3 regions of the Paenibacillus sp. FSL L8-0340 genome follow, and region 1 is predicted to be linked to each of the others. Evidence: predicted binding sites of a transcription regulator. Region 1 holds the regulator's gene; each other region holds the start of a gene.
What was found. The regulator Rex, encoded in region 1, represses fermentation and respiration genes when NADH is low (regulators of the CRP and FNR family bind a similar motif). The targets are predictions, from matches to a motif close to TTGTGAAATATTTCACAA.

Region 1 (10,180 bases):
TCTGCTACTGAGAACATCGCTTTATCCCAATATTCGTCCAGCAGTTTACTGGAATGCTGATCAACGTCCAGCTTGAGCGACCGTCCATTAATGGCTGACTTGCCTTCAGTGTTCACGTATTGCACCAGCTCGCGCAATTTCGTGCCAGGTTTCAAATCCAGTTTCAAGGTTACCTCATTGCGGTTAATAGTAATATGTGAATGATTAACACCTTCATAAGCCGATACTATCTTATCAAGCGGCTCATGGACCGCAAATTGACGATAAGCATAAAAGCTGCCAAAGAGCAGTGCAGCAGACAACAGAGACGTTAGCAGTACAGGCACAAGACGCAGTTTCAAGAAACGTCCTCCTCTCAAGTTGACCAAACTTAAATATATGATTTGCAATAAATAGCGTGTCTAGCGCCCATCCGAGACTGACATGCTCTTAAGCATGTCTTAATACAAGTAGAAGTATATCACAGGTGTATATACGATTTCGCACGAAAGTGTGAATATATTTAAAATTTTTGATACTAATTTCTGGGCATTCCCTTCAATCCTTGCTCCTTTATCGGCAAAAAGGACCTGAATGATTAATCCATTCAGGCCCTTTTCTATTCTGCTAATATATTAATTTCTCCTGACTTCGATATTGCTATTTGTATATACTTCGTTATGTACTCAGTATCATCAATATATACCCACAGCATCCATAAACCCGGCGGCAAATGAAAGGACTGGCAAGGCTATTTCAAAGGAAAGGATAATAAAGCCAAGAGCCACCAGCTTCCTCCTTTTGTTCATTCTCCCATATTTCACTGCTCCCAATCCAACTGCAAGAGAAACTACGTACACCGCTAACGTTAAATAATCCACGACCTTCCCCCATCATCAACTAATTTTATCTACTGCTTGTTACAATTTTCTCACCTTTCAAGAGTTCAGACAGTTTGTAATATCTTGCACCCATGGAATTCTTCTCCATAGCCCCCCCCTGAATTCTCTGCGTTATGTAATTCTTGATTCTGGCAGCCAGCTCATGCTGAACCCAGGCGTTTTTTGCGGTTTCTCTGGAACAGGACAACGTAATATCGCGCCTTATTTTATGTACTCCTGCCTCAAGCATTTCTGAGTTCACCTGAACAAAATCATAATCTTCTTTGAAAGCCGGTGGGTCTACGGGGTTCCGGCGGTTTAACTCTTTAGCAGCAACCGGATCAAATTGGGATACCTTGAAAAAAGATAGGATATAAATTTCACAAAATGTCAGAGTAAAAAAATGCCTATCGCTCCTACAGTTCCAAAATTCCCCTCTGCTGCTTTTGCCTCGGTTGCGCTTTAGTTCAACTTATTAGCAATATTATGCAAAAAAGCGGACAAGCACTGGTCCGCTTTGTCCGCTTTGTCCGCTTTTCATTTGTTATTGCAAGCCTGCCTCTACTTGCTCGGCAAAGTATATCCATCCCCGATTGCTGTACCATCCGCAAAACGAAAGAACTTGTAATAATAACGTCCCTCCTGCTTGTAAAAAAGCTGCCAGGCGTACTCTCCATTATATACTCCCGGAAGCAGCCGTTTAATATCGACGCCGGGTAGCTGGGAGGCTATAATGGAGCGGATTTGCTTCTCCGAGGTTCCTTTGGCCAGCTCTTCCGCATAAACTCCGTTATCACCGCCGGCCGGCTTACCGTCTACGGTGAAACGTACCCACACCATCAGATCCGTACCGGCTTTATTTTTCCCTGTCAGCACCCAGTACACTGAATTTTCGTCCCATACCGATTTTTGCGCCTTGGATATCTCAGTAAGTCCCGCCCGGGTCTTGGCAACTTCTTTGGCCGCGCTGCGTTCATTCCATTGGTCCTTCATGATATAGGCATAAAATTGGCTTAGACCGAACAAAATGAGCAGAAACAGAGCGATCCCCAGCAGAAGCCATTTTTTCCTTTTCCTCAAAATGCAGCTTCCTTTCCTTAATATATGAAACGTCATAATGTCAACTACGGCGGCAGTCGAATTAACGCTTCAGCAGCCCTTCAAAAGTTTCTTGCGCCTTCCGGCGGATTTCTTCCTCGTCCAGTGTTAGGCACTGACCATGCTTCACAATCTGCTTGCCGTTCACCCAGACATGCTCGACATCCTTGGCGCTGGCCGAATACACGGCGTGGGAGAGCAAGTCGCTATGCGGCAGTAAATGGGGCTGGTCGATATCAATCGCAATAAAATCAGCCTTCATCCCTGCTGCAAGGCGGCCCACCTGGTTCAGGAAGATTGATTCCGCCCCGTACTGCGTGGCCATCAGCAGCGCTTCCGGTGCGGGAACTGCGGTAGGATCCCCGCTGACGCCCTTATGGATCAGTGCTGCAAGCCGCATTTCCTCGAACATATCGAGATTATTGTTGCTTGCCGCCCCGTCCGTACCCAGCGAAACTTTGACTCCGGCTCTCAGCAGCTCAGGCACCCGCGCAACCCCGCTGGCCAGCTTCAGGTTGCTGCCCGGGTTATGGGACACCCCCACCTTGTGGCGGGCGAGGATTTCGATCTCCTCATCGTTCAGATGGACACCATGGGCGATTAAGGACGGGCGGGTGAACATTCCCAGCTTCTCCAGGTGCGCTACAGGACGCAGGCCGTAATCAGCGGCATTCTGCTCCACTTCACGCAGCGTTTCCGACATATGCGTATGCATCGGCAGGTCCAGATCATGTGCTGCCTGCACAAACCGCATGAAAAAGTCCGGAGGACAAGTATACGGGGCATGCGGTGAAATCATGGTTGTAATTTTGCCGTCAGCCTTGCCGTGCCAGTTGCGGGCGAACGCAACAGCTTCCGCAAGCTTCTGGTTCTGCACCTCTTCAGGACATAGACCAATAACACCGCGCATCAGCACCGCACGGATGCCGGAATGTTCGACCACCTCGGCCACCCGGTCCATATGATCATACATATCCAAAAAGGTGGTTGTGCCGCCTTTCAGCATCTCCAGAACGGATAAGGAAGTGCCCCAGTAGACATCATCTCCCGTAAACTTCTCCTCCATCGGCCACATTTTCTCCTGCAGCCAGGCTTGAAGGACCATATCATCCCCGTAGCCGCGCAGCAGCGACATCGCAGCATGGCCATGGGTATTGACCAGACCCGGCATGAACAGCAGGCGGCTGCCGTCGAGCGTCACTGTGCCTTGTTCAAAAACGGGTTTCTCTTCCCCTATGTATGTGATCAAATCATTTTCTATAGTCATATAACCGCTCAGGACCGGCTTCTCGCTTCCGGGAACCAGAAAACGTCCGTTTGCAATTATCATCTTATTGCTGCTCATCTGTAATTCCTTCCTTTCCATCATGTAAATAATACGCCAGACTTTGCAGATCAGTCGTAAAGTCGGCAGCATGAATCCGGATGGTTGCAGGTGTCTTCAGAATGACCGGTGCAAAATTCAGGATCGCCTCGATGCCCGATTCTACCAGAATATCAGCCACATTCTGTGCCTCGCTGTCCGGTACAGTGATGATCCCGATCCGGATTCCCTGATCACGGATGGTCTGACTCAGCTCCTCCATTGGCTGAACCGTAAGAGAGTTGATCTTTTGTCCAATCTTGGGAGCGTAAGAATCAAATACAGCGGTGATTTTCATAGTATCCTTCAGATAAGCATTGTAATTGGACAAGGCATGACCGAGGTTACCGGCACCTACCAGGGCCACATTGATTTGTTGATCCAGCTTCAGAATATGACGGATCTTTTCGATGAGATAAGACACGTCATATCCAATGCCTTTTCTGCCGAAATCACCAAAATAGGCCAGATCCTTACGAATCTGCGCCGGATTAAGGTCCAGCTTCTGCCCGAGTTCCTGAGAAGAAACGGTTGAGATTTCACGCTTTTGGAGATCGTTCAGGAAACGCAGGTACACTGGGAGTCTGCGAACGACGGCCTCCGATATTTTATCCGATTTCATGTTTTCTCCTCCTAATTTAGAATTGCACTGACGCGATATCGTATGATAACCACGTGCAGTGCCCGCTCCACGAACGGGACACAGCCTATGGCACAAAGAGATAAAAAAAATTTATATACAATGACAGATTAGGAAACGCCGCCCTCGTCAAGCCATTCCGCAATCCGCGGAACCATCTGATCGGTAAGCATGTGCTCCATCTTCGGACCAGGGAGTGAATACAGGAAGTACTTCCCGTAATAAGCTTCGATGACCCTGGTATCATATACAATAACAATTCCCCGGTCTTGCGCTGTACGAACCAATCGTCCAAAACCCTGCTTGAACCGGATAACTGCTTGTGGAACAGACATTTTCATAAAAGGATTCTTCTTCTGGGCCTGCAGAAGCTCTGCCTTTGCCTCAGCAAGCGGATGATTCGGCGGCTGAAACGGCAGCCTTACAATCGCAAGACAGGTCAGCGCCTCGCCAGGGATGTCGACTCCTTCCCAGAAACTGCTTGTTCCAAGCAATACCGATGCAGAGCTGTCCTGAAAACGCCGGATCAGCTTGCTGCGGCTGCCTCCCTCCACACCCTGGCCCAAAACCGTAATGTCCTGGGAAGCCAAGGCCTCTTTCAGCGGATCATAAACCTGGCGCAGCATTTTGTAGGAGGTGAACAGCACCAGCATCCGCCCCTTGGTCGCCGCCGCCGCTTCAGCCAGCGAATGCACCAGCTTGTCTACAAAACGCGCATCGCCTACGCTGCCCTTAACACTGGGGAAATCGCGCGGGATGACAAGCAGCGCCTGTTCACGGTACTTGAACGGTGAAGGCAGCAGCGCTGTCATGAGACGCCCTTGCTCTGAGGCTTCAGAAAGACCAAGGTTGTCAATCATGAACTGAAAGGACTTGTCGACCGATAACGTGGCCGAGGTCAGCACTATGCTCTTCTTCTTGTCGAAGAACAGATCCTTGAGCTGGCTGCTTACATCGACAGGCACGGCGTAGAGCTGAAGCGACTTGCCCCGGTAGTTGCCGCTCCCTTCCATCCAGTACACGATATTATCGTCACTGAGACCCATAAAGAAGCGGATTTGTTCCCGGATGGATGCCAAATCCTTGAATAAGCCTCCGATATCAGTCACCAGGCTGTCCGAAGACGATTGACTCTCCGTATCGCGCATCTCGCTGAGCATTTTGTCACCCCTGCGGATGATGTCGCTCAGGGCTAAGTGCAGCGTATTCTCCAGCGCCGCCAGCTCTTCCCAATCTTTGGGCTTGCTGCCGGGAAGCAGGCGTGTGACCAGCTGGCCGGCTTCACCTGCCGCTGCATCGCTGCGTTCGGGCAATAGGCCGAACAGCTTGTCGCTCAGTGTATCCCAAGTTTCCTTCACGGTAAGCAGGTCGGGATAGATTTTATCAATTACGCCGCTCCACTCCGAAGCCTGCTCACTGCCCGAGGACTGCAGAGTCTGACGCAGTGCCGGCAGCTGGCCGCTGCGGCTGTCTTTATACAGCCTTGTAAGCGTGTGAGCTACCGTGAAATACTTCATTTGCATGCCCAGATGCTTGCCCGCCACATCCTCCAAATGATGGGCCTCGTCAATGACAAGATGCTCATAAGCCGGAAGCAGCTGGTGCCCGGCTTTGACGTCTGCGAACAGCTTGGAGTGATTGGTAATGACCACATCGGCAATCCCTGCTTCATGTTTGGCCCGGTGGTAGTAGCATTTGCGGAACCACGGACAGGAACGGCCCAGACAGGAATCGGTATCACTGGCTACCGTCTCCCAGAAATCCCCGCCGCGACCGCTCAAATTCAGCTCCTCATCGTCACCCGATTCCGTCTGGGTCAGCCATACGATCATTTGCGCTGCCGTAAGCGCTTCTTCCCGGGGACTTACGAAGTCTTTTTTATTTATTTTATGTTCAAACTTGCGCAGACACAAATAGTGCCCTCTCCCCTTGAATATCGCAGCCTTAAACGGGAAAGGCACAACACTGGTCAGAAGCGGGATATCGCGTTCGCGCAGCTGATCCTGAAGGTTAATGGTATGGGTGCTGACCATAACCTTCTGCCCGGTACGTACGCTCTGATAAATGGCCGGCAGCAGATAACCGAGCGATTTGCCGGTTCCGGTGCCTGCCTCGATCAGCAGATGTTTGTCCTCCTGAAGGGCCGTATTCACTTCGCCAATCATGATCTCCTGGGCTTCCCGGCTTTCATATTGCGGAAGCGTATCCTTAAGCCGTTTGGTCACCTCGGCCATATAATCCCCAAAGGATACATTCTCCACAGGATTGCCAACACCTTCTTCTCTTGGAGGCGCCAGCTCAGTCCAGTCGCCTACAGCCAGTGCAAGCTGACGGTAAAAATTCAGCTCTCCTTCCGGCTGGAAGGTCTCCATCTCGTGCTCCCGCAGCAGGCCGTCAAAATACCAGGCCAAGTCACTGTCTTCATCGGCAAACAGCTCGTTAAGACGCTGAATGGTCAGCAGAGGCAAACTATACAGCTCTTCGAGACATTTAAGCAACACAATCGCTGTAGCTTCTGCGTCACTGTCCGCCTGGTGCGGACGGTCATGAGTGATGCCAAAATGGTTACTTACCGCACCCAGCTGATAGGTCGTTAGTGACGGAAAGCATATTTTAAGGAAATCGATCGTATCCAGAATCCGTCCCTGAAACGGCAAATAGCCGCAGCGGTCTAAAGCATTCTGCAAAAAATGGAAATCAAAAGCAACATTATGTCCAACAAGCACTACATCGTCAAGCAGCGGGACGAGCTCCATCATCATCTCATCCAGCTCTGGCGCATCCTTCACATCTTCATCGGTGATACCGGTCAAGCCCGTAATAAAAGGAGGAATCGGTGTTCCGGGCTTGACGTAAGAACCATACACCCGGGAGATGGACCGGTCTTCTTCTATAATGGCAAGGCCAACCTGGATGATCTCACCCACAGATTGGGTTCCCGTAGTTTCAAAATCAAGCACGGCAAATTTCATTATAAGTTCTATTCCCTTTCACTTGAGACTCTTTATCAGCATAACAGAAGTTACGAAAAAAGGCGATGCACACCGCTTGTTGAAGTGGATGCATCGCTTAAATGAGTGGGCTATGATTACAAAAGCGAAACAAGCTGTTTTCCGAATTGCAGCTTCCCTCCCCGCCTGCGGCAAACCTCCAGATTGACATTCGGTTCCGGGAGTGACGGGTCATGAAGCAAAGAAAGGCTGAACAGCTCCTTTGCCTCATTGAAGCGTTCCTGAGAAGCCCTGATGCACCCCAGCGCATTGTAGATCATCGCCTTCAGCTTGCTTTCGCGAATCAGCGCAAGCATATGATCCAGATGCCCCCATGCGGTCTCCCCGTCGCCCTCCTGCAGATAGGCCATGGCCAAATACAGGCGTGCCGCCAGACTGTCGGGGTGCTGCGCAATAACTTCCTTAAATTGATCAATACACTTCCGGTACATCAACAGCTTGTAGTAGCCCTGCCCTCTGACAAAAGAATCCATGAAAAGCTCAGGTGCTTCCTGCTGTGGCATCTCTTCGTCCGGCTGTGGCGGAAATTCCGCATGTTCCCGGAACTGACTCAACTTCTCGGCAAAGGCGAGCCACTCGTCCATAACCTCATCGCTAAGCCGGTGAAGCATGTTGTACTTGCATAAAAGGTCATCCCGGCGGGCACCCTCCGAAGTAGGGTAATCCGTGGCGATCTCCTGAAGCATCTTATTCATCTCAGCAAATAATTGTTGAAACATGGGACATCCCCCCTTACTGAAAATGAAATCAGCCTAAGCTTGCCTGCCTTCATTTTTCGCAAGTGGGGGGCTCTTCATCCCTGCCATTGATTACATGGCTTAGGTCTGGTGATTAAGCAATAGTAGCATGAATCTCATGATCGGCCAGCTTCACCGGCTTGTTCTCGCCATCCACAAAAACTACAGTTGGTTTATGCCCTGCCAATTCTTCGGCGGAAAGCATCGCGTAGGAGATGATGATGACAGTATCCCCAGGCTGAACAAGCCGGGCCGCTGCTCCGTTCAAACAAATGACACCGCTGCCGCGTGGTCCCGGAATGACATAGGTTTCCAGCCGGGAGCCGTTATTGTTGTCGACAATCTGTACCTTTTCGTTCTCAAGCAAATCAGCTGCTTCCATCAGGTTCTCGTCGATGGTGATACTGCCCACATAATTCAAATTGGCTTCGGTAACCGTTGCCCGGTGTATTTTGGATTTCATCATATGTCTAAACAAGGGTCGCAACCTCCTTGGGATTAAATACATTATTGTCAATCAGACGGGTTCTGCCAAACTTCACGGCAAGTGCAATAATGATTTCGCCGTCAGCATCACTCAGCAATGAAGCACCATCCAGCGTTTCCAGGCCCGGGAAGGTCAATATTTCCGCATAATCAATGACGGCAAGCGGAGAAGCAGAAATGACCGACACCAGCAGTTTCCGGGCATCGTCAACCGTCCGGACCTTGCCTTCTTCCATGGATTGGCGAACCTCACGCAGCGAACGGGACAATACCAGAGCCTGGCTGCGTTCCTCTGCACTTAAATACACATTGCGTGAGCTAAGCGCGAGTCCGTCGCCTTCACGGATGATCGGGCAGGCCACGATTTCAACATTCATATTCAGGTCAGCTACCATCCGGCGCAAAACCGCCACTTGCTGGGCATCCTTGAGTCCGAAAAAGGCGTAATCGGGTTGTACCATATTGAACAGCTTGCTTACGACTGTGGTGACTCCATCAAAATGCCCGGGGCGGGATGCCCCGCACAGCTGTGTGGTCAGCGAAGAGACCGATACCTGGGTGCGGATCGGCTGAGGGTACATCTCTTCCACACTGGGAATAAATACGATGTCGGCTCCTTCACGCTCTGCAAGCTCCAAATCACGCTGCTCGTCACGCGGATAAGAGGAAAAGTCCTCATTTGGCCCAAATTGCAGCGGATTAACAAAAATGCTCATCACTACCGTACTGCTCGTTTCCCCTGCGCGGCGCAGCAGGCTTGCATGCCCCTCATGCAGGTATCCCATGGTCGGCACAAAGCCGATGGGAGTATGCCCGCCCTTACGCATATATTCAAGCGCTTCACGCAGCTGTTCAATCGTTCTAACGACTCTCATCTTATTTCGCTCCTTTTCCGGCAGCGCCGTATAAAGATTCCAATACAGTTTCATCCGCATTAAATACATGATTCTCCGCCGGGAAGGAACGGTTCTTCACTTCCTGTATGTAGCTGCCGATTCCCTCACGGATCAGGCTGCCTACATCAGCGTAGGTCTTAACGAAACGCTTCTCCCGGTAAGGTGAAGCATATTGCAGCAGATCGTGGAAGACCAAGACTTGTCCGTCGCAGTACCGGCCTGCGCCGATCCCGATGGTTGGAATGCTGACCGCTTTGGAAATCGCCTCAGCCACTTCTTCCGTAACCAGCTCCAGCACAATGCCGAAAGCCCCGGCAGCTTCAAGTCCTTTGGCCTCATCCATCAGCCGTTGCGCATCCTTCGCGTCCTTGCCTTGGATCCGGTAGCCGCCAATCATGTTGACCGACTGCGGTGTCAGACCGATATGGCCCAGCACCGGAACACCGGCCGCAACAACGGCAGATACAGCCCCGCAAATTTCCAGCCCGCCTTCCATTTTAACGGCTTGCGCTCGGCCTTCCTGCATCAGTCTGCGCACACCGCGCAGCGTCTCGTCAATGCTGCCGTGATACGTCATAAACGGCATATCCGCCACAATGAACGTATTCTGCGCACCACGCGCCACGGAACGTGTGTGATAGACCATATCGTCAATCGTTACCGGAAGGGTTGTATCATAACCCAGTACAACATTCCCGAGCGAATCACCGACCAGAATCAGATCGATCCCCGCTTCTTCGGCCAGCAGGGCTGAAGGATAATCATAAGCGGTCAGCATGCTCAGCGGCACACCGTCCGTTTTCATTTTTTTCATTTTCACAATATTCAGTGCATGTTTGTCTGCCATTTGCTCCCATTCCCCTTTTCGTAGTTAAAATACGCGTAAACGCGCAAACAAAAAAACCTTTTAGCATGGTCCGCTAAAAAGGTCCGAAGGGCAAAAAAGAGTCACTCGCGATCGTCCCTTCTGTCTCGGTCCTTACGGCTCAGAGCAGAATCCAACGTAACCGTGGAAATACAGTTATGAAGGTGAATCCGAAAAGCAAATTGCTGTTGTACAGCTTGCTTGAATGAGTACAGCTCGACCCT
Region 2 (10,180 bases), 310 kb from region 1:
ACAGCGCGTGCCGGTACAATCGGTGCGCGCTGTTTTGAGTTGGGCTTGAAATCGCAATCAATAATAAGCACGGACAATCTGAACTATGGCTATGGGAAATAAGCTATTGACTGTTCCCTTGGGTATTAGCTTATTTTATTACAAGGAGGTGTTATTGATGAAAATAAGTGCGATTATGGATATTACGGGCCTTACCAAAAAAGCAATAAACTATTACGAGGAAGAAGGGTTAGTAAGCCCTCATGTTAATGCTGAAAACAATTATCGGGAGTATTCGCTAAGTGATGCCGATGTATTGGTGCAAATATCTGTTTTGAGACAATTTGATGTACCCCTGAAAGATATCAAAACAATGATATCGAACCCTCAAAGGTTAAAAGATTGTTTAGAGCAACACTTGGCAAGACTTGACAGTGAGATCAGAAGACTTGAAAAAAGAAAAAATGTGCTTCGATCCAGCCTGAGCAGTTTTGATTCTGATGAGATTGGACTTCTGCAATTAACAAAACAGCTATCGGTTCTGAGTAAAACTCTTGAGCTGGATGAGCGAAGCAGAGAGGGCTTTATGAAAAAGCAGATTGAGCGTATTTTTCCAGGGAACTTTGGGAAGATGTTGATCATGCAATACAGTTCTTTCTTAAATGAACCTATAGATACGCCGGAAAAAGAGGAAGCATGGATTTCCATAATTAAATTCTTAGATGAAGTCGAAGCGATAAAATATCCCCAAGAAATAGTAGACATGTACGAAAAGCTGACCATTAAAGATATTGAAAAGTATGAAAAATATATTCATGACTATATCGAGAAATGGCTTACCATAACAGAGGAGGGATTTGTAAATGAACGAGAGAAAATTTCTGATTATACTTACCGATTAAAAGACGATCCTGATATGCAGGCAGAATATATAAAATTAACAAATCTATCGGAAGGGATGAGGGGATTGATGAATGAAATTGGATATTATGATAAGTTTGTTAAAAATCTAAAAATTCTAAGCAAAGCGTTTTGTGTTTATAATGAAAAAGTGGAAAAGCTTTCGGAATTTTCAAAGTTATCGAATATTACATTTGACGTTCAATAAAATTTTATATATTCAGTGCGTTCAATCACTAGCTTGAGCTTCTCTGGGCGTTAAGGTGGAAGGGTAACAGAAACCAATAACGTAAGGGAGGGGCCATCATGACGGCCAATCAATTCAATAATACAATTACAGGAACACGGGACAATGCGGGAAGCGATTCTGCGGCAGCGCCTATCCAATTTACCGGAGCGGACATGGTCAGAGATATTGTACTGCAATTCCCGAAGGCGGCAGATTATTTCAAGGGACAGCGGATCGATTTCTGCTGCGGGGGCGCAAAGCCGCTGGCCGAAGTGGCAGCTGAGAAAGGGCTTGATTCGGAGACACTGCTTGCAGATCTGCATAAGCTGCTGAAAGAGCATCCGGTGCTTGATGTGGACACTGCCTGGAATGAGGCATCCTCCGCTGAGCTGGTTGAGTATATTGTGGGCAAGCATCACCACTACTTGCGCGAAGAGCTGCCCCTGATCAGTCAGAATGTAACCAAGGTATTCCGCGTCCATGGCGAGGATTCTCCGCATCTGGCTGAAGTTTACCGGTTGTTCAACCTCCTGCGGGAAGATTTGCTCCAGCATACAGCGAAGGAGGAAGAATCCGAATTCCCTAAGATGCTGGCCTACTCCGAGAATCCGAGCGAAGAAGGATTGGCCGAGCTGCGCGGGCTGCTGCATACACTGGAAGAAGAACATGATGGAGCGGGTGAGATTTTGCGGGAGCTCCGCAGAGTTACAAACGACTTCACTCCGCCAGAGCATGCCTGCACAACCTACCGCCTGACCTATGCCCGCCTGGAGGAGCTAGAGGGAATGACCTTCGAGCATGTGCATCTGGAGAATAACATCTTGTTCCTGCGTTATCAGTAAAATAGAGCATGTTGTTCTCAAAGTCCCTGCGGGGACTTTTTTTTATTCTGTACCGTCTCGCTGCCAGATTAAAAACCTGAATTTATCGTTTGAGAACAAAGCTAGTTTGCGTTATTCTTAAAAGATAGTATACATAATGACTAAAGACCTGAGAAAAATGATTGAGGTTATGATCGGGCGGAAGAGGGCGGTGCCGGGAATGTCCACGAAATTTCTGTGGCGTTTATGGGTAGGTTTAATTATCATTGCGACGGTAGGCGGATGCTCGTCATTTGGTTCAGATACGAACGGAAACAATGCCGCAGCCGGGGCTGCAGGCCCGGCTTTTTCACTAATGGCCGGTGATAATGAGCTGGCAGGGAACTCGGGGAGACAGCTCGTCGAAGCATACAAGCCAGGAATAACGCTTATAGAGCTGCTGAAGAGTAGCGGTGTCGTTACTTTTGCCGAAGACGGATTTAGCATACTGGCAGTCAATAAAATTTTTCTTGCCCCGGACATGATCTGGCAGATTCAGCTTGGCGGCAAAATCATAACCGATTGGAATAGTCCAGTCTCGCGGGAGCAGGCGATTGTTATTACTGCGAAGCCGGCAGCCGGAGATGCCCCGCTTCTGCCCATTATTCTTACGGTGAACGGCGGGAGTGAGCAGCCTGAACTGACACATTCACATATTTTATCTTATAGCGAGGACCTGTCTGTCCGGGGTCTGCTGAAGAGCAGCGGAATTGTTCAGTTGGCGGAAGACAACAAGACGGTACTCACGGTCATGGGGTACACTCCGCTCACCAGTGAAGACTGGAAGCTGAAGGTGAACGACAAGACGCTGCTTGACAGCGGAATTGATATGAAGCTGAGACCTCAAGATTTACTCGAGATTTCACTGGTTCTCCGGTAAGAGGATAAATATCATAGCCAGTTTTCCTTAATGCAAGAGGAAGCATAAGGGAAGCTGGCTATTTTTCTTTGACCAATAAACCTAACATAAGCTGGCATAAAAATATGTGAAAACATTCACATTTATTGTGATTTGAATCACAAATGCTCTTCAAATTTAAAACGTATAATTTTGTTATCAGAGATGTATATGAAGAAATCCAGAAGCATTGAGGAGGGTCTTAACAGTGACCGTGGAGAGAGAAAAGTTAGTTTTGATAGGGAATGGTATGGCTGGCGTAGGCACTATCGAACAGATCCTTAAGCTTGGCGGCGCTTATGATATTACGATCTTTGGAAGCGAGCCTCATCCCAACTACAACCGGATCATGCTGTCCTATGTCCTAGAAGGAAGCAAGAGCATTGAGGATATCATTCTGAACGACCGCCAGTGGTATGAGGATAACAATATTACTCTGCATACTGGGACCACTGTTGTCCGGATTGATGAAGCCTCCCGTCAGATCATTACAGATAATGGAATGTCGGTTCCTTACGATAAAGTTATTATTGCAACAGGCTCAAATTCATTCATTCTGCCTGTACCGGGCAGCACAAAGGATGGAGTTGTAGGCTTCCGTGACATTGCGGATTGCGACGCCATGCTGGCTGCGGCACAGCAATACCGCACAGCTGCGGTGATCGGCGGCGGACTGCTTGGTCTTGAAGCAGCCAAAGGACTTGTGAACCTCGGCATGGATGTTACCGTCGTACATCTGCTGGAGGATTTGATGGAGCGTCAGCTTGACCATACTGCTTCCTCCATGCTTCAAGCCGAGCTTGAGCGCCAGGGTGTGAAGTTTGCCATGGGCAAACAGACGGTTGAGCTGACCGGGGAGGAACGGGTAAACGGCCTGCGTTTCAGTGATGGAACCGAGCTGCAATCAGATTTTGTAGTGATGGCTGTCGGAATCAAACCGAACGTCCAACTGGCCAAAGACAGCGGCATCACAGTTAACCGCGGAATTGTCGTGAACGATTATCTCCAGACCTCGATGGCGGATGTCTATTCTGTAGGAGAATGTACAGAGCACCGCGGCACCTGCTACGGGCTGGTAGCTCCGCTGTTCGAGCAGGGGATGGTGCTGGCAAAGCATTTGTGCGGCGCCTCCACCCAGCCGTATGAAGGTTCTGTCGTAGCCACCAAGCTGAAGATCTCCGGAGTGGATGTCTTCTCTGCCGGTGATTTCACTGAAACAGCGGAACATACCGTCATTTCGGCAAAAGATGAATGGAAGAGAACCTATAAGAAAATTCTGCTCAGAAACAATATTATTGTCGGAGCAGTCCTGTTCGGCGATGTGACTGAGTCCGCCAGTCTGCAGAAGCTGGTCAAGCAGGGCACCGAAATGACCGACGAAATTTATGGCGAAGTAATGGGCACGGGCTGCTGCGGCGGAGGCAGTGCAAAAAAAGGCATGTCAGTCGAAGCGATGGCTGATGAGGAGATTGTCTGCGGCTGCAACGGCGTGACCAAGAAGGCGATCGTTGATGCCGTTACGGAGAATGGTTTTACCACGGTAGACGAAATTAAAGCCTGCACCGGAGCTACCCGCTCCTGCGGTGGCTGCAAGCCGGTTGTCGAGCAGATTCTGCAGTTTGTTCTCGGTGACAGCTTCCAGGAAAGTGCGAAGCAGGGGATTTGCGGATGCACCACCTTGAGCCGCGATGAGATTGTAGCAGAGATTACCGCTAAAGGCTTGAAAACGACCAAAGAGGTTATGAATGTGCTGGGCTGGAAACAAGCGGAAGGCTGCTCCAAATGTCGTCCGGCTGTGAACTATTATCTTGGCATGATCTACCCGGATACCCATGAGGATGAGAAGGAATCGCGGTTCGTCAACGAACGGATGAGTGCGAACATCCAGAAAGACGGCACCTTTACCGTTATTCCTCGGATGTACGGCGGGGTAACTACACCGGAAGACCTGAGACGAATTGCCGATGTTTCCTTGAAATATAACGTGAAGGTTGTAAAAGTGACCGGTGGTCAGCGTCTGGATTTGGTCGGTATCCAAAAAGAGGATGTGCCTAAAGTATGGGAAGAGCTGGATATGCCTTCCGGTTATGGCTATGCGAAATCGCTTCGTACGGTAAAAACTTGTGTAGGTTCGCAGTTCTGCCGCTTCGGGACACAGGATTCCATGGGTATGGGAGCTTTTATTGAACGTAAATATGAGCGCCTTGATTTGCCGGCCAAATTCAAAATAGCAGTTAACGGCTGCCCGCGCAACTGTGCGGAATCCTGCACGAAGGATATCGGCATCGTCGGCAACGACGGCGGCTGGGAAGTGTTCATTGGCGGCAACGGCGGGATCAAACCGCGGATAGCCGATGCCTTCTGCAAGGTGAAAACCGATGATGAGCTGATCGAAATCTGCTCCGCCGTGATTCAGTATTACCGTGAAACCGGAAATTACCTGGAAAGAACCTCGGAATGGGTCGAACGCATGGGACTGGAAAATATCCAGAACGTGATTCTGAACAATGAGGACAACCGCAAGGAGCTGGCTGCACGGATTGATTTTGCCCTGGCTCAGGTAACTGATCCTTGGAAAAAAATGCTGAATGACGACAGCACGCGCACCGCGCTGTTTGAGAAGGCAAGAGTCTAATATTAACCCAAAAGGAGAGAGAACAATGGATAGCGCAAAACAAGAATACGCCGTAGGACCGGTACAGAGTTTCCTGCCGCAAATTGGACGTGTTGTAACAGCCGGGAATCTGGAGCTGGCCATATTCCGCACCTCGGACGGAGCTTTCTATGCCGTAGAGAACAGCAGCCCTCATCCCAAGGGTGGGCCTCTCGCTGAGGGAATCGTATCGGGACATTATTTATACGATCCGCTGTATGACTGGAAGATTGACCTTCGCAGCGGCGAGGTTCAGGCACCGGACCACGGTACAGTAGCAACCTTTCCCGTTTCTCTGGACGGAGATATTGTGAAAGTCAGCCTGCAACAGGCAGTTTTTCAAAGCTAAATTAAGATGAGAAATGGCGGGGTGGAGAGATGTTTACGCAAAGTGTCGAGAACATCGTAGAAACAGCAGTAGGCAAACGCGACAAAATGAACGAGAGTCTGCCGAGGTATTTTCTGGCTGCATTATTGGCCGGGGCTTACGTTGGGATCGGAATCATTCTTATTTTCTCACTCGGCGCACCGCTAGCGGCGGCCAAATCTCCTTTTCAGCCGCTTGTGATGGGTACCTCCTTCGGGATTGCACTGACACTGGTCGTATTTGCCGGGTCTGAGCTGTTTACCGGGAACAATATGTTTTTTACCGTAAGTACACTTGCCGGAAGAACCAGTGTCTGGGATACGGTAAAGAACTGGATTATTGTATTTGTCGGCAATGTTGCCGGTGCGGTCATTCTGGCGCTGCTGATTCAAGGAACGGGGCTGTTCAAGGCAGCTCCTGCTGAGCATCTGATCTTTACCGCTGCCGCCAAAAAAATGACACTGCCCTTCTCGGAGCTCTTCTTCCGCGGTATCCTCTGTAACTGGCTGGTCTGTCTGGCCTTGTGGATGTCCTCGCGTGCGAAAAGTGAAGCGGCGAAGCTGGTGCTGATCTGGTGGTGTCTGTTCGCCTTTATCGCCAGCGGATATGAGCACAGTGTGGCTAACATGACTCTGCTAAGCGTAGCCGTACTGCTGCCGAACCATCCGGAGACCATCAGCATTGCCGGCTGGCTGCATAACATGATTCCTGTCACCCTGGGCAATATTATCGGTGGCGGTGTGTTTGTGGGTATGGCCTATTGGCTGATCTCACCGGTGCGCGCTGCCAGAGGCAAACGTTAAGGTAAGGATAAATTTTGAATAGCAAGCAACTATAACTGTCTTGTGGGTCATAGCCCGCAGGACAGTTTTTTTGTTAAACTGTACCTGAACGGAAACTTTACATTAAGTCATATTGTTATATTTTACAGGGAGAGATCTGCGATGAAGAGCTTCAATCATTTTGGGGTTTATGGAATTTGTATGCGTGAGGGCAGGCTGCTGGTTATACATAAAGGAAGAGGGGCTTATACCGGAAGATATGATCTTCCCGGGGGAAGGCTGGAGGATAATGAATCGCTGGCTGATGGCTTGTTCAGAGAATTTATGGAGGAAACCGGGTTGTCCGTCAAGGTGAGAGACAGTCTGGGCACCTTTGATTTCTTTGTGCGGTATCAGGAGAATGACTTTACACATATGCATCACATCGCAGCGCTGTACACTGTGGATGTCATGGAACCTCAACATGCTGCTACTATCGGAGTATTCGCGGAGCAGGATTCACTGGGGATGGAGTGGGTGGATCTGGCAGCCATTACGCTGGATTCGGCTTCACCGGTTGCCGTACTTGCAGCGGGTTGGCTAAACGGAGGCAGCTTGTCTCCAGAGGCTGGATATTATGGGGAATGGGAGATGAAAAGAGGCTCCATGTAGTACAGCTTCACAAATGTAGCTTTGCCTCAAGGCAATACAAACAGAAAAAAAGACGCCCGCAAGGCGTCTTAGACCACTCTATCTTTATTGTGAAGAAAATTTGGGTCCTATATGTTTCATTGAGGAGAATAGAGGGTATTATTACAAGGAAATTAAATACGGCAGATTTCGTTCGGACATAATTCACAGTGGCAGATTTCCTGCAGCATGCCAAGATCTTTAATTACGATCATGCCGTTTTCGTATTCAACAGCGTCTTTCTTGCGAAGGTCGCTTAGCATCCGGTTGACACTCTCACGGGTAGCACCAATCATGTTGGACAGATCCGTATGCGTAATTTTTTTGTTGATCAGAATATTGTCGCCGTTCTTCTCGCCGTAAGTGTTGCCGAGGCGGATCAGCGTCGAACAAAGTGCGCCAGGCTTGCCGTACATCATCAAATCACGGAATTTCGTCTGGGTGAGACGGTGGTGAATGCCCATCCATTTCATAAAGTCGATGGCGAAATCACAGTGCTGGCAGATCAGAATCTCCAGATCCTTCTGCTCAATCACACCAACCTCGCTCTCCTCAATCACTTCTGCGGTGAAGCTGTGCTTCGTGCTGAAGAAAGGGTCTGCTTGACCTACCATATCACCAGCCTGATACATATAAAGGATAAGTTCCTTACCCTCGTCAGTAGATTTGGTCAGTTTAACACGTCCACGTTTGATATAAAACAATTTATCCGAGTAGTCGCCTTCCCAAAACAAGTGAGATCCTTCAGGGACCATGCGTTCTTTCATTGTGACAAGAAGTCTGTTGAAGTTCTGTTCGGAGAAACAGTTTGTATTCCCGTGGGCTTCGATAACATTATAATGTTCCTTGATCATAATCGACATCCCCTTTATTCCCTCAGTTTTTCAGTAAATTTTAAATTAATTATACCTTGAAATCCCTCATTATGGGTAAAAATTTTCGCCAAAAAGTGTCGAATTTTTAACATTGTGATAATTTTCACTTCAAATGTGTGAGATTTAATATGCTTTTCAGGGCTGCTCAGCTTTATTGATCATATCCTAAACTGCAGGATTCCTTCAACTCCGTAAAAATGCACATAACTCCATTACAGGCAGACATTGGCCAAGATTCTCCGGAAAGATACTCTTGAAGTGAGCGTCCGGCGTATCCTCTGAGCACAGGGGACATGTGGATACAACTCGGGAGAAGGAGAAATCAGACATGGCAAAAGTGGCGGATAAATATTTAAAGGTCGATCCATGGGCGATCATTGAAGAGGGGTTTGACCCGGAAAGGAACCGTACCTCGGAATCAATTTTTTCACTGGGCAATGAGTATATGGGTGTGCGTGGTTATGCAGATGAAGGTTATAGCGGTGATTCACTGCCTGGCAGCTATTTTAATGGTCTGAACGAGCAGCAGGAGATTGGTAATCACTATAAGGGTATCATTCGTTCGTTACGCTACATGGTAAATGCAGTGGACTGGCTGTACACCAGAATTACTGTGGACGGAGAAGTTCTGGATCTTGCAAAAAGCAAAGTTTCGGAGTTCAGCCGCAGACTGGATTTTCAGAGCGGGACATATTGCCGTGAATTCATCTGGCATCTGGAGTGCGGGAAGGAGCTGAAAGTAACATTCACCCGGCTGGTCAGCATGACCCTGTCCCATCTGGGGCTGCAGCTGGTTGCCTTTCAGCCGCTGAATTTCTCGGGGACCGCAGAAGTGTGCACAGGGCTTGATTTTAACATGATTCATGAGGAACGCGGAAAGAGTATGTGGAAAAGCCTGCGCAGCGGGGTGGAAGACGGCGTCACTGCGATTATGGCGGAAACGCTGACTACGGGCAATAAGCTGTTTAGCAGCTTTGTCCTGCACTCTTCGCAGGTGCTGAATACTTCGCGGATAGAACGGGATCGATTTATTGGCCAGCAGTTCAAACTGGAGCTGACCCAGGGGAAAGCCGCGCATTACACGAAGCTTGCCGTCAATTGCACGGATAGTGACTCCTCACGGAGTGAAGATAATCTGTGGGAAGAAGGAATGGAGCTTGCGGTTACGGCAGGCAGACTAGATGAGCAAGCGGTATTCTCCGAACAAAAGACCTACTGGAGCGGCATCTGGCAGACCAGCGATATCCGCATCGAAGGTGATCCTGAGAACCAGCAGGGCATCCGCTTCTGTATCTTCCAGCTCTACCAGACGTATCACGGTGACCATCCCGGCTTCAATATCGGCGCCAAAGGCTTAACGGGCGAGGCTTACCGTGGTCTTGCCTTCTGGGATACCGAGTCCTACTGCCTGCCGTTCTATATGTTCAACAATCCCAAGGCAGCTAAAAGCCTGCTCGAATTCCGCTATAAAACGCTGCCGGAAGCGATGCTGCGCGCCAAAGACGTGGACTGCGAGGGAGCCTGTTATCCGATTGCCACGATTGACGGGACGGAGAGCTGCGACCTGTGGCAGCATTCTAATCTGCAGCTTCATGTTGGCACTGCCGTTTCCTACGGCATCTGGCATTATGTGAAGAATACGGGCGACCGGGCCTTCCTGTACAGCAAAGGTGCAGAAATGCTGATCCAGATCAGCCGCTTCTATGCTACACGAGGGCAATGGGGACAGCGGAGCGGAGAATACGGCTATTTCGGTGTCATGGGTCCTGATGAGTTTCAATTGATGGTGAACAATAACTGCTATATCAACCTGATGGCCCAAAAATTGTTCGAATACACGCTGGCAACGGTCGCTGAAATGAAAGAGCAGGTACCTGATACGTTCGCCGGGGTGATGGCCAAAACGGGGTTGCGTGACGAAGAATTAGCGGACTGGAGCCTTAAAGCTCAGCATATGCGGGTTCCGCT
Region 3 (10,180 bases), 2.1 Mb from region 1:
TGAACTCCGAGGGACGAATCGTGAGCGAGCCTCTAATAATTTGTTGCATAGCTCTTTGCACTCCTTGACTTACCTTTAAGTGATTCTTCTACAGACCATTATACCCCATTTTGTTCCAGTGCACGGCCAGAACGGTTGATGAAGGCATGGACCGCGAAGAACCCCACCGCCAGCAACGCCATTCCGCAAGCCAGCCAGCCTGTCGGCACAAGGCCTCCCCGGTCATACAGGCTGCCCATCATATAGGGGCCGAGAACTCTGCCGACCGCACCGATCCCACCGCTAAGCCCGAGATAGAAGGGCGCACTGCGGTCCGCATGATCGGAAATAAATGAAGGCATTGCCGGAGAAATAAGCATCTCCCCCAGCGTGGTCAGCAGCATCGCCAGCACCAGGCCGGGATAGCTTGGGGTTAACAAGATCACTGCATATCCACTCAGGTAAAAAACAGCGCTTGCCGTCATCTGCGCCGTCGAGGTCTCTGCGAACCAGCGTTTAATCAAGCTTACCAGCGGCTGTGCGGCAAAGATCAGAATCCCGTTGAGCGTCCAAAGAAGGCTGTAGGTGCTCTTAGCCCAGCCTTCCGAAATAATAAACGGAGAAACTCCCGTATTCCAGATTGAGTTACCGATCAATAAAAACAACGAACCTAAGGCCATATACAGATAGATTCGGGTGTGGCCTATAAGCTTCCAGTTCGACAGCTCTCCGGGGCCGTTTCTCCTATGCGGCTCGGCATGGGCCGGCTCTGTGCCAACCTTCCGCAAATACACAAAGAAAAATGCGGCAAACACGGCTGAGGTCAGCCCATTAAGCACAAAGCTCAACAGATAGGAAATATCGGCCAGAAAACCGGCCAGCATCGTGCCCAGCGCTACCCCAATATTATTGGCGACATAAATTACATTAAAAAGCTCTCCGCGCTGTTCTGCGAAGCGGAAACCTATAAAGGCCTGAATGGCCGGCAATGACAACGAATTGAACAGACCCACCAGCCCCATCACCAGCATGAACATATTCCAGTTCACGCTTGCCGCCGGCAAGGTAAACAAGGCTAGGGCATTCATGGCCAGCGCACCGACAATCAGGCGTTTGACACCAACTTTATGATAGAGTGATCCACCCAGCAGTTGTCCGAATATGCCTCCAAGGGATTGAATAACAATAACGAGTGCGGCATCTGTCATACTGCGGCCCAGTTCATCAAATACATACATCGTGACAAGCGGCCACATCAGCGCGCTACCCGTTGCATTAATAAGACTGGCAATCAGAAAAACTTTGACTTCCTTTGGATAAGCTTGTAAAAACCTCATGACTTGTCTTTCAACCCCTGTAATATATGTGTCATTAATTTCATCCAGTATCATCCCAAAACAGGACGAAGAGCAAGCATCCACACTGACGCATTATCGCGTCACTTAAACACAACATCCCCCATGATTTTTGACCAAAACCTATGGACAGCCCTAGCAGTAAAAAGCCTGTCCAATCGGATCTTTATATTTTATAACTGCTGCCGCCATGCGTAAAGAAATTTGCTGAACGAGACTGATTCGTTCTTCGTTTGCCCGGGTAATAGAGCATATGAAACACTCCCTATTATTCGCCGTGAGCCCGATTTCGTTCCCCCGAGTCGGATATGCACGGCGAATTTTGTGTTGTGCGCCCCTATTTCACCTCACAAAAAAACACCCCGAGAACCTTTCCTCTTGAGCCGTTATAGGCTGGAAGAGGAAAAGTTACAAGGAGTGTCTATTGCCGTTTAAGACGGCATTTAATTAGTAAGGATTAAGCGTGTTTCTTCACTCCGACAGAGGATACAGCCTCTACGGATTGCACAGCCGCCGGCCCTTTACGAAGGTAAGCCATATAATAGGCTGCGGCTACGAAGATGGCTCCGCCCGTAAGGTTGCCCAGCCATACCGGGGCAAAGTTTCCGAAATATTGTGCCCAGGTAAAATGCCCCTCAAATATAGCAGCAGGGATAAGAAACATGTTGGCTACAACGTGCTGGAATCCGATGGCCACAAATGCCATGGTCGGGAACCAGATACCGAGGATTTTGCCGCTGAAATTATCCGCCCCGTAAGAGAGCCACACGGCCAGAGCTACCAGCCAGTTACAGCCGATCCCGGAGACAAAGGCCTGCAGGAAGGTTGCGTCAATCTTATGTTCAGCCATATCGACCAGTTTATCAAGATACACTCCGTCTGCGGTGAGGCCGACAACGTGGCCGAAGAAATAAGCAACGAACAACGCGCCTGCCAGGTTGCTGAGCGTGATCAGCACAAGGTTCTTGATGACTTCCCAGAAGGAAATCTTCTTCGCCATAAATGCCAGCGGCACGGCCATCATATTGCCTGTCAGCAGTTCCCCGCCGGCCAGCAGCACCAGGACCAGTCCTACCGGGAACACCGACGCCCCGATAAAGTTTGCGATGGAGCCCCATTCCGCCGGAGCACCGGCAATGACACGAATATCCAGTAAAAATCCGAGCGCAATAAACGCTCCCCCCAGAAAACCGAGAATAAGTACGGTGGCAAGCGGGTTGTGAGCCTTCTTGATTCCGTTCTCTACCGTTACCTCGGCGATCTGCTGCGGTTTGTTATAAGCCATGATTCCTATCCCCTTTTAATACTTAAAATTTGTTCCTTTATGCCATTGTAGCGTGATCGCAATCACATTTACGTGATAAAAGTCACGTCTAGGAAAACTAAGTGAAAGTTTTCACTGACATGTCAAATTTACCATTACTGCATTGGATGCAGAAACAAAAAAAGACCAGATCCATGGGCTGGATCCGGTCTCTTGGGTTTGTTTTATACAGTTACAATTTCTTTGACTGCAGACATCTTTGGCAATGCCTGAAGGCCAGCAGTGTTCAGGAAGTTCCACGGCTTGTTGTAATGCGGCTGGAAGAAGAAATCAATGAAGGCCAGCTGATCCACCGTCATTTTGTTCTGGATGCAGACAGACACGGTATTGATCGACTGTGTCAGATCCATCTTGGACATAATCTGCGCTCCGAGAACCCGGCGGGTGGCGCGGTCAAATACTACTTTTAACTGAACCTGCTCAAAGGTCGGCATAAACTCCGGACGGTAGTTGTCGATCAGCAGCACGCTCTCGATATCCATGCCTTCGGCTTTGGCTGCGTCTTCCGTCAGTCCCGTTCCAGCGATGTTATCCTCATAAATCTTAATCCCCGATGTTCCCTGCGTACCCATGTATGGGATCGTGTTCGTCACCAGGTTGCGCGCTACCAGTGTTCCCATACGTACAGCATTCGTAGCCAGCGGAATATACGCATGTTTGCCGGTTGGGTTATAATGAATCGCACAGCTGTCGCCGGCGGCATAGACATCCGGGAGGCTGGTCTGCATATAATCATTGACGATAATCGCCCCGTTAGGCAGCATATCCACTTGACCTTTCAGCAGCTCTGTATTCGGACGGAAGCCAATGCAGAGGATAACCAAATCGGTCTCATGCTCCCCTTTGCTTGTGATCACCTTGGTCACTTTACCGTTCTCTCCGGCAAACGAGCTGACCTTCTCACCGAGCGCCAGCTTGATGCCGTGATCCTCCAGTGTCTGCTGGATCGGTGTAGTGAATTCTTCATCCAGATATTTGCTCAGGATCCGGTCCTCGCCGTCGATCAGCGTAACCTGCTTGCCGTTCATTTGAAAAGCCTCCACCAGCTCGACTCCGATATAACCGGCTCCGACAACGGTGATTCTGTCCACCTGCTGTGCTTTTTCGATAATGGTGTTGGAATGATTGTAGTTCTTCGACAGCAGGATGCCATCCAGCTCCATGCCTTCCAGCTTCGGCACAATCGGCCACGAGCCGGTAGTCATAATAAGTTTGTCATACGTATCTTCAAATTCCTGGCCGTTAGCCAGATTACGGGCTATTAAGGTTTTGCGGGCTGTATCCACATTGATCACTTCATGGCGCATCTTTGTATTAACACCCAGTTCAGCAAGCTTCTCAGGCGAAGAATAAAACAGGCCTTGCGGATCTTTAACCACTCCGCCGACATATAGAGCAATGCCGCACGACAGGAAGGAAATATTATCATTGCGTTCGTACACCGTAATTTCGGCATCCGGGTAAAGCTGGGCGGTATTAACAATTGCGGCGGTTCCGGCATGGGTACATCCAATGACTGCTACTTTCATGATTTCTTCCTCCTCCAAATTGGCAAGCATATTTTTGTCTGTTTGTTTGTGATATATTTCACTTTATATACTGATTATATTGTGATTAATATCACATTGCAAGCCTTTTGGTACATCTTCTCATATTGTTCACATTTGAAATGTATGAACTTCGCCTTTTTTTAGGTACTCTGCGGCTTCCTTTAGCTTTTCCCCGGCGGCAAGACATTATGTCTTAAAAATGCAGGAAGCAGCAGCCAGCCTAGGATCACAGCAGCAGTGCAGCAGGATAATATCAATGGAGGAAACCCGTCACGCAAAAAAAACCGGAGCCCGCGCAAATTACGCAGCGGGTCCGGGGTTTCGGTCATACTAAAAGATATAAAAACTACTCCAAGCCGTTAATTACACCGTCTTCGTCAACGGAAAGCCCTTCGGCGGCCGGCTTGGCCGGGAGCCCCGGCATGGTCACAATATTGCCGGTAATCACAACAGCGAAGCCTGCGCCCAGCGACAATGTAATATCACGCACCCCCATCGTGAAACCTTCAGGCGCACCAAGCAGTCTTGGCTGATCTGAGAAGGAATACGGTGTTTTGGCCATGCACACCTGAAGCTGCTGTAAGCCCAGCCGTTCGATGATGGCCAAACTGCGTTTGGCCGCAGGGGAGAACGCGACTTCCGCACCACGGTAAATTTCGGTGACGATTTTATTGATTTTGGACGGAATATCCAAGCTGTCTTCATACAGTGGGGCGTAACTCCCTGCATCTTCACGATCCAGCAGTTTCTTCAGCTCCGCTGCCAGCTCGAGTCCACCTGCACTGCCTTCTGCCCATACCTTGGAAACGGCCGCAGGCACGCCAAGGCGGCTGCAGGCGTTCAGCACCTCTTCTATCTCCGATGGCACATCACCTTCAAAGTGATTGAGCGCAACTAGCACAGGGACGCCGAATTTTCCCAAATTCTCAATATGGCGTTCCATATTGGACAGTCCCGAGAGCAGTGCCTCCCGGTTGCCGGCATACAGCTCTTCTTTGCGGACACCGCCGTTATATTTCAGTGATTTCACCGTCACGACCAGCACAGCCGCAGAAGGGGCAAGCCCGGCCTGACGGCATTTGATATCCATAAACTTCTCCGCGCCGAGATCAGCGCCAAACCCCGCTTCGGTTACAACCACGTCACCCAGCTTCAGCGCATAACGGGTCCCGATGACACTGCTGCAGCCGTGGGCAATATTCGCAAAAGGTCCACCGTGCACAATGACCGGCGTCCCCTCCAGTGTCTGCACAAGGTTAGGCTTCACAGCTTCCTTAAGCAGCGCAGTCATCGCTTCCACCGCCCCGAGATCCTTGGCCGTTACCGGCTGCCCTAACTGGTCATATCCGACCAGCATGCGGCCTAAACGCAGCTTAAGGTCAGCAAGGTTATCGCAGAGGCACAGCACAGCCATAATCTCCGATGCTGTTGTAATCTGGAAACCGCTCTCCCTCACTGTTCCATTGCCGTCGCCCAGCCCGGTCACAATGCTGCGCAGACTGCGGTCATTCATATCCATGACCCGCTTCCAGACGATGCGCTGCGGATCGAGGCCCAGCACATTCCCTTGGAACATATGATTGTCGATCATCGCCGACAGCAGATTATGCGCTGAAGTGACTGCATGAATATCCCCTGTAAAGTGCAGATTAATCTCATCAGCCGGAACGATCTGTGCCTTGCCTCCGCCGGTTGCCCCGCCTTTCATGCCAAGGCATGGCCCCAGCGAAGGCTCGCGCAGTGCCGCTACCGTCTTCACCCCCGCTGCATTCAGCGCCTGGGTTAGCCCGATGGTTGTTAAAGTCTTGCCTTCGCCTGCCGGCGTAGGATTAACCGCAGTAACCAAAACCAGCTTGCCATCGGGCTTGTGCTTCAGCTCATCCCATAGCGTTGGCGCCAGCTTGCTTTTATATTTGCCGTACAGCTCCAGATGCTCTTCACTAATCCCTGCTGCCGATGCTACCTCTGTTATTAACCTCATGCCCTTATAAAACCCTCCTGCCGTTATTATCCTGCTTCGTACTGCGCATTATGCGCTTAGTGTGTTTTATGTATGATCAACGATGATGTTGTCTCTTCAAAGGATACAGCGTCTCTGAAAGGCGTCAAGGATTATTTTCATAGTATATTTCACAGCACAAGCCGTGGCAATGGATTCTGTGGCTGCTTTCACCGGAGATCAGCTATGGCTAATCAAATAAAAGCCCTCCCAAAATGCGGTTTGCACCGGGTTTCGGGAGGACACTGAATTTGCACTAAGACAGGCATGGCCCGGGTTTGCAAATGCTGTTTACAGCAAAGATTCTATGAGTCCCTTCATCGTTTCAGGGGATTCCTTCGGCTCCACGCGGGCCACAACCTTGCCGCTGCGGTCAACCAGGAACTTGGTGAAGTTCCACTGGATGTCACTGCTCTCGGCTGCACCCGGCTGCTGGCCCTTCAGATATTGAAAGAGCAGGCTTGCATCCGGTCCATTGACATCCACTTTGGCGAAGACCGGGAATTTGACGCCATAATTAATCTGGCAGAACTCCTCCGCTTCTTCACTCGTTCCCGGCTCCTGGCCGGCAAATTGGTTGCAGGGAAAACCCATCACAACAAGACCTTGGTCACCATATTGCTCATAAAGATTCTGTAGATCTCCGTATTGCGGTGTAAGTCCGCATTTGCTGGCCGTGTTCGCGATCAGCAGCACTTTGCCTTCATAATCCTTAAGCGGCACTTCTTTACCGGAAGGCGTTACTCCGGCAAAACTGTAAATAGACATCCTGCATCCCTTCCTTTCGGGTGTATGTTAATAAATGACCGGTATTGCAGCGAAATGCCCAGACTGGGACTTTGCATTTCATTTCCCATCTTACCTTATCGGAAACGGAAAACAAAACTCAGCAGATTATTATCCAGCGTCTGAGCCCCGCCGGGATAACCCGCAAGCCTCAGCGATAAGCCGGAGGGATTTCAGCCGGCCCTCAAAGCTATGTATAAAACTTGCAAACATAATCTCTTCACATTGATATTGTTCGGCAAGAGCCTGAAACTGGCGCCGGATATCCTCCGGCGTCCCCACAACCATCCGCCTGCGGTTCTCCTCAATACGAAACCGGTCATACGGAGCATAATTATAGCGCAGCGCGGCTTCTACGGAAGGCGTGCCGGTGGAGACATGGCCTTTCTCCAGCAGTACAAGCGAAAGATCCATGCTGGTTGCCAGCCGGTCTGCCTCTTCAGCGGTTTCTGCACACACAGCAAATACGGAAACCAGCGCCCGCGGCTTCGCGGCAGCGGGAGACGGTCTGAAGTTGTGCCGGTAGGCCCTTACCGCTTCATATCCTCCGTTGCCGTTAATAAATTGGGCAAAGGCGAAGCCGGTCCCAAGCTTCGAGGAGAGTTCGGCACTGTCTCTGCTTGAGCCGAGCAGCCAGATCTCCGGCGCTGTACGGACGGCCGGAGTGGCCTGCAGTCCCGCAAAACGGTGCCCGGAATCCACTGTACCGTGCAAATAGGCAATGAGATCCTTAACCTGCTCCTCATAACGGCTTATGTCGTCCAACCGGTTCTCTTGCAGGGCGCGCACAGCCAAAGCCGCACCTCCCGCTGCCTTGCCCAGCCCAAGGTCAATCCGTCCGGGATACAGCCCTTCCAGCACGCGGAAATTCTCAGCCACTTTAAAGGCACTGTAATGCGGAAGCAGAACGGCACCGGAGCCAATCCTAATAGAGGAGGTCACAGCAGCCAGGTGGGCCATGAGTACTTCCGGGCTGGATCCGGCCAGTCCGGGAGCCGCATGATGCTCCGATACCCAGAAACGGTGATACCCCAGTCTCTCCGCCTCCCGGGCGAGCATGGACGTTTGAGCCAAGGCCTCGGCAGGGGAGCAGCCCTCGGAGACCGGAGACTGATCCAATATGCTTAATTTCATATTCTAAGCCACCCCAATGATAAGATTTGAGATATCCAGATACTGCCTCCATTATATCCTGAACGTTCCCTGTGTACCTATTCCCCAACAGCAAAAGTCCTTCTCCTGTGAACCGGAGAAGGACTTTACCTCGCTATATACCAGCGCATGCACCGGTAGAGCCTGCATACCCGCTTAACCAGCCTGCGGGCAAGCTTTGAATTACTCCTGAACCAGCTTGACCAGCATGTGCGCCAGACGATGCCGCTCTTCCTTGCTGCCAACCTTCCACAGCTCCAGCAGCAGTTTCTCCTCGCTGTTGCGGGGCTCTTCATAAGCCGCCAGATAATCAGCGATTTTCTCGGCTGCTAGGACCAGCTGCTCATCGCTGAGCCCGATTTTTTGGGCAAGTTGAATCCGCTTACTTAAATAGCTTTTAAACTCCTGAAAATTGTTCAGAATAACCTCTTTCTGCTCAGGTTCAATCCGGTCCAGGGCGTCATTGACACGGTTCATGGTTACACTTCCATCCTTGCTTACCACATGGTTATGTTCGGACACGTGATGCGCCTCCTTATGAAAACTAATTAGTTTCCCACTACTTAACCATCGGCCGCATAGCTGAACCATAGCATTGAAGGAAGCAGACGTTACGCATTGGCCAATCAAAAAAAGCGGTCCCGTTATCCAGGGACCGCTGGTGGAGCTGTTGCTAAACGTGCCGGTTAATTCGATACGGGAACAGCATCAAAGTACTCTTCCAACGTAATGCCTTTCTCTGCAATGGAGGCGGCGATCTCCTTGCCTACATAGCGGACATGCCAAGGCTCGTACTTATAACCCGTAATCGACTCCTTACCTTCCGGATAACGGATAATGAAGCCGTACTCCGCAGCATGGCTTGCGAGCCAATCGGCTTCAAGCGTACCCGCAAAGCAGCTCTCGGCGGCGCATTTGCCGTCACTGCCGGAAATGTCAATCGCCAGGCCCGTCTGATGCTCACTATGGCCGGGAACCGCGCTGTAGGTGCGGGCTTTCTCTTCCCCGTCTCTGTCTACATAGTTGTTAAATAGCCTTGTCTGGGTTTTCTCGGAACGGTAGGCCGAAACACCGGCCAGCTGTATGCCATCCTTATTCGCCCCAGCGAACATTTCCTCGAGCGCACCAGCTGCAGTGCGGCGCATCATCCGCTTCTCAATCTTCTCCGAGAAGAGGAATCGTACATTCGGATATACCAGATCCGAAGGCTTATACTTATCCGGCAGCTTGTACTGCTTGTTGACCATGACTGACATGCTTTCGGGCTCTGCGGCAGTCAGTTCGGCTGCATTATTGCCTGAATCCGGCGTGCCCGGCTTATTTGTAGCAACAGAAGTTGGATTGGGAGCCGTGTTCTCACCATCGTTCTCTTCCGGATCAGCCGTAGCAGCCGGAGACCCTTCGGCTCCCGTGTTGTTTCCAGAAGTCCCCTGGTCCTGCTCGTCCGGGTTTAAACTGGCAACGGGCGAAGGTTCTGCACTTGCATCCCGCTGACCCTGAAGGGCACTGCCGTCGCTTACTACCGTTCCTTCTTCCTCTGAAGCAGATGGACCCGACGTATATTTTCCGATTCCCCAACCGATCGCAATCACGACAACGAATAAAATAACTATTTTGGCGGTCTTGGACATATGATGTATGTTTCCTCCTATACTTGTTGGCAACCTGCTTCCGATCCGTCTGTACGAAACCAACAGTTGCCTCATTCTCTGCACTCCTGCAGCTGGTACTCTATTTATCTATTAGACAGGCTAAAGGGCAAAAAAGTTTCAGTCGTATAAAACAAATGTTACCACAGGTGGTTGGCGGATACACCAACTGCCCTATGGTAACAAGTTTCATCTATAGCTGTCTATCGCCTTTATCTGGATGAGCCGCGTCCGCCGCGGGAACCGCCGCCGGAGCTCTTACCACGCCCGCCACGTGATGCACCGCCGCCGCCGCTGTTCCGTCCGCCGGAGCTGTACCCGCCTTTGCCGCCCTTGGAGCTGCCGCGCGCACCTTTGGGAGCTGCCGCATTGTAGCCGCCTGATTC

Region 2: nirB (nitrite reductase large subunit NirB) is a predicted target of Rex. The motif match lies at 2,953-2,970, and genes of this name have one in related genera.
Region 3: NST07_RS32035 (formate/nitrite transporter family protein) is a predicted target of Rex. The motif match lies at 2,719-2,736, and genes of this name have one in related genera.

Annotation. Positions count from the first base shown of each region.
Region 1 is NZ_CP151967.1:4,906,563-4,916,742, forward strand. It holds gene NST07_RS22350 (hypothetical protein) at 1-341, opposite strand, end outside; gene NST07_RS22355 (hypothetical protein) at 675-860, opposite strand; gene NST07_RS22360 (DUF5590 domain-containing protein) at 1,422-1,940, opposite strand; gene NST07_RS22365 (amidohydrolase) at 2,002-3,303, opposite strand; gene NST07_RS22370 (redox-sensing transcriptional repressor Rex) at 3,290-3,982, opposite strand; gene dinG (ATP-dependent DNA helicase DinG) at 4,072-6,933, opposite strand; gene NST07_RS22380 (hypothetical protein) at 7,050-7,691, opposite strand; gene panD (aspartate 1-decarboxylase) at 7,804-8,187, opposite strand; gene panC (pantoate--beta-alanine ligase) at 8,180-9,070, opposite strand; gene panB (3-methyl-2-oxobutanoate hydroxymethyltransferase) at 9,072-9,938, opposite strand.
Region 2 is NZ_CP151967.1:5,212,656-5,222,835, reverse strand. It holds gene NST07_RS23890 (MerR family transcriptional regulator) at 158-1,087, shown strand; gene ric (iron-sulfur cluster repair di-iron protein) at 1,282-1,950, shown strand; gene NST07_RS23880 (hypothetical protein) at 2,087-2,848, shown strand; gene nirB (nitrite reductase large subunit NirB) at 3,075-5,501, shown strand; gene nirD (nitrite reductase small subunit NirD) at 5,527-5,868, shown strand; gene NST07_RS23865 (formate/nitrite transporter family protein) at 5,898-6,689, shown strand; gene NST07_RS23860 (NUDIX hydrolase) at 6,831-7,319, shown strand; gene NST07_RS23855 (Crp/Fnr family transcriptional regulator) at 7,472-8,188, opposite strand; gene NST07_RS23850 (glycosyl hydrolase family 65 protein) at 8,541-10,180, shown strand, end outside.
Region 3 is NZ_CP151967.1:6,985,657-6,995,836, forward strand. It holds gene NST07_RS32025 (N-acetyltransferase) at 1-49, opposite strand, end outside; gene NST07_RS32030 (MFS transporter) at 99-1,316, opposite strand; gene NST07_RS32035 (formate/nitrite transporter family protein) at 1,792-2,619, opposite strand; gene NST07_RS32040 (FAD-dependent oxidoreductase) at 2,823-4,187, opposite strand; gene NST07_RS32045 (formate--tetrahydrofolate ligase) at 4,555-6,189, opposite strand; gene NST07_RS32050 (glutathione peroxidase) at 6,499-6,975, opposite strand; gene NST07_RS32055 (LLM class flavin-dependent oxidoreductase) at 7,105-8,127, opposite strand; gene NST07_RS32060 (DUF3243 domain-containing protein) at 8,329-8,667, opposite strand; gene NST07_RS32065 (D-alanyl-D-alanine carboxypeptidase family protein) at 8,832-9,776, opposite strand; gene NST07_RS32070 (DEAD/DEAH box helicase) at 10,007-10,180, opposite strand, start outside.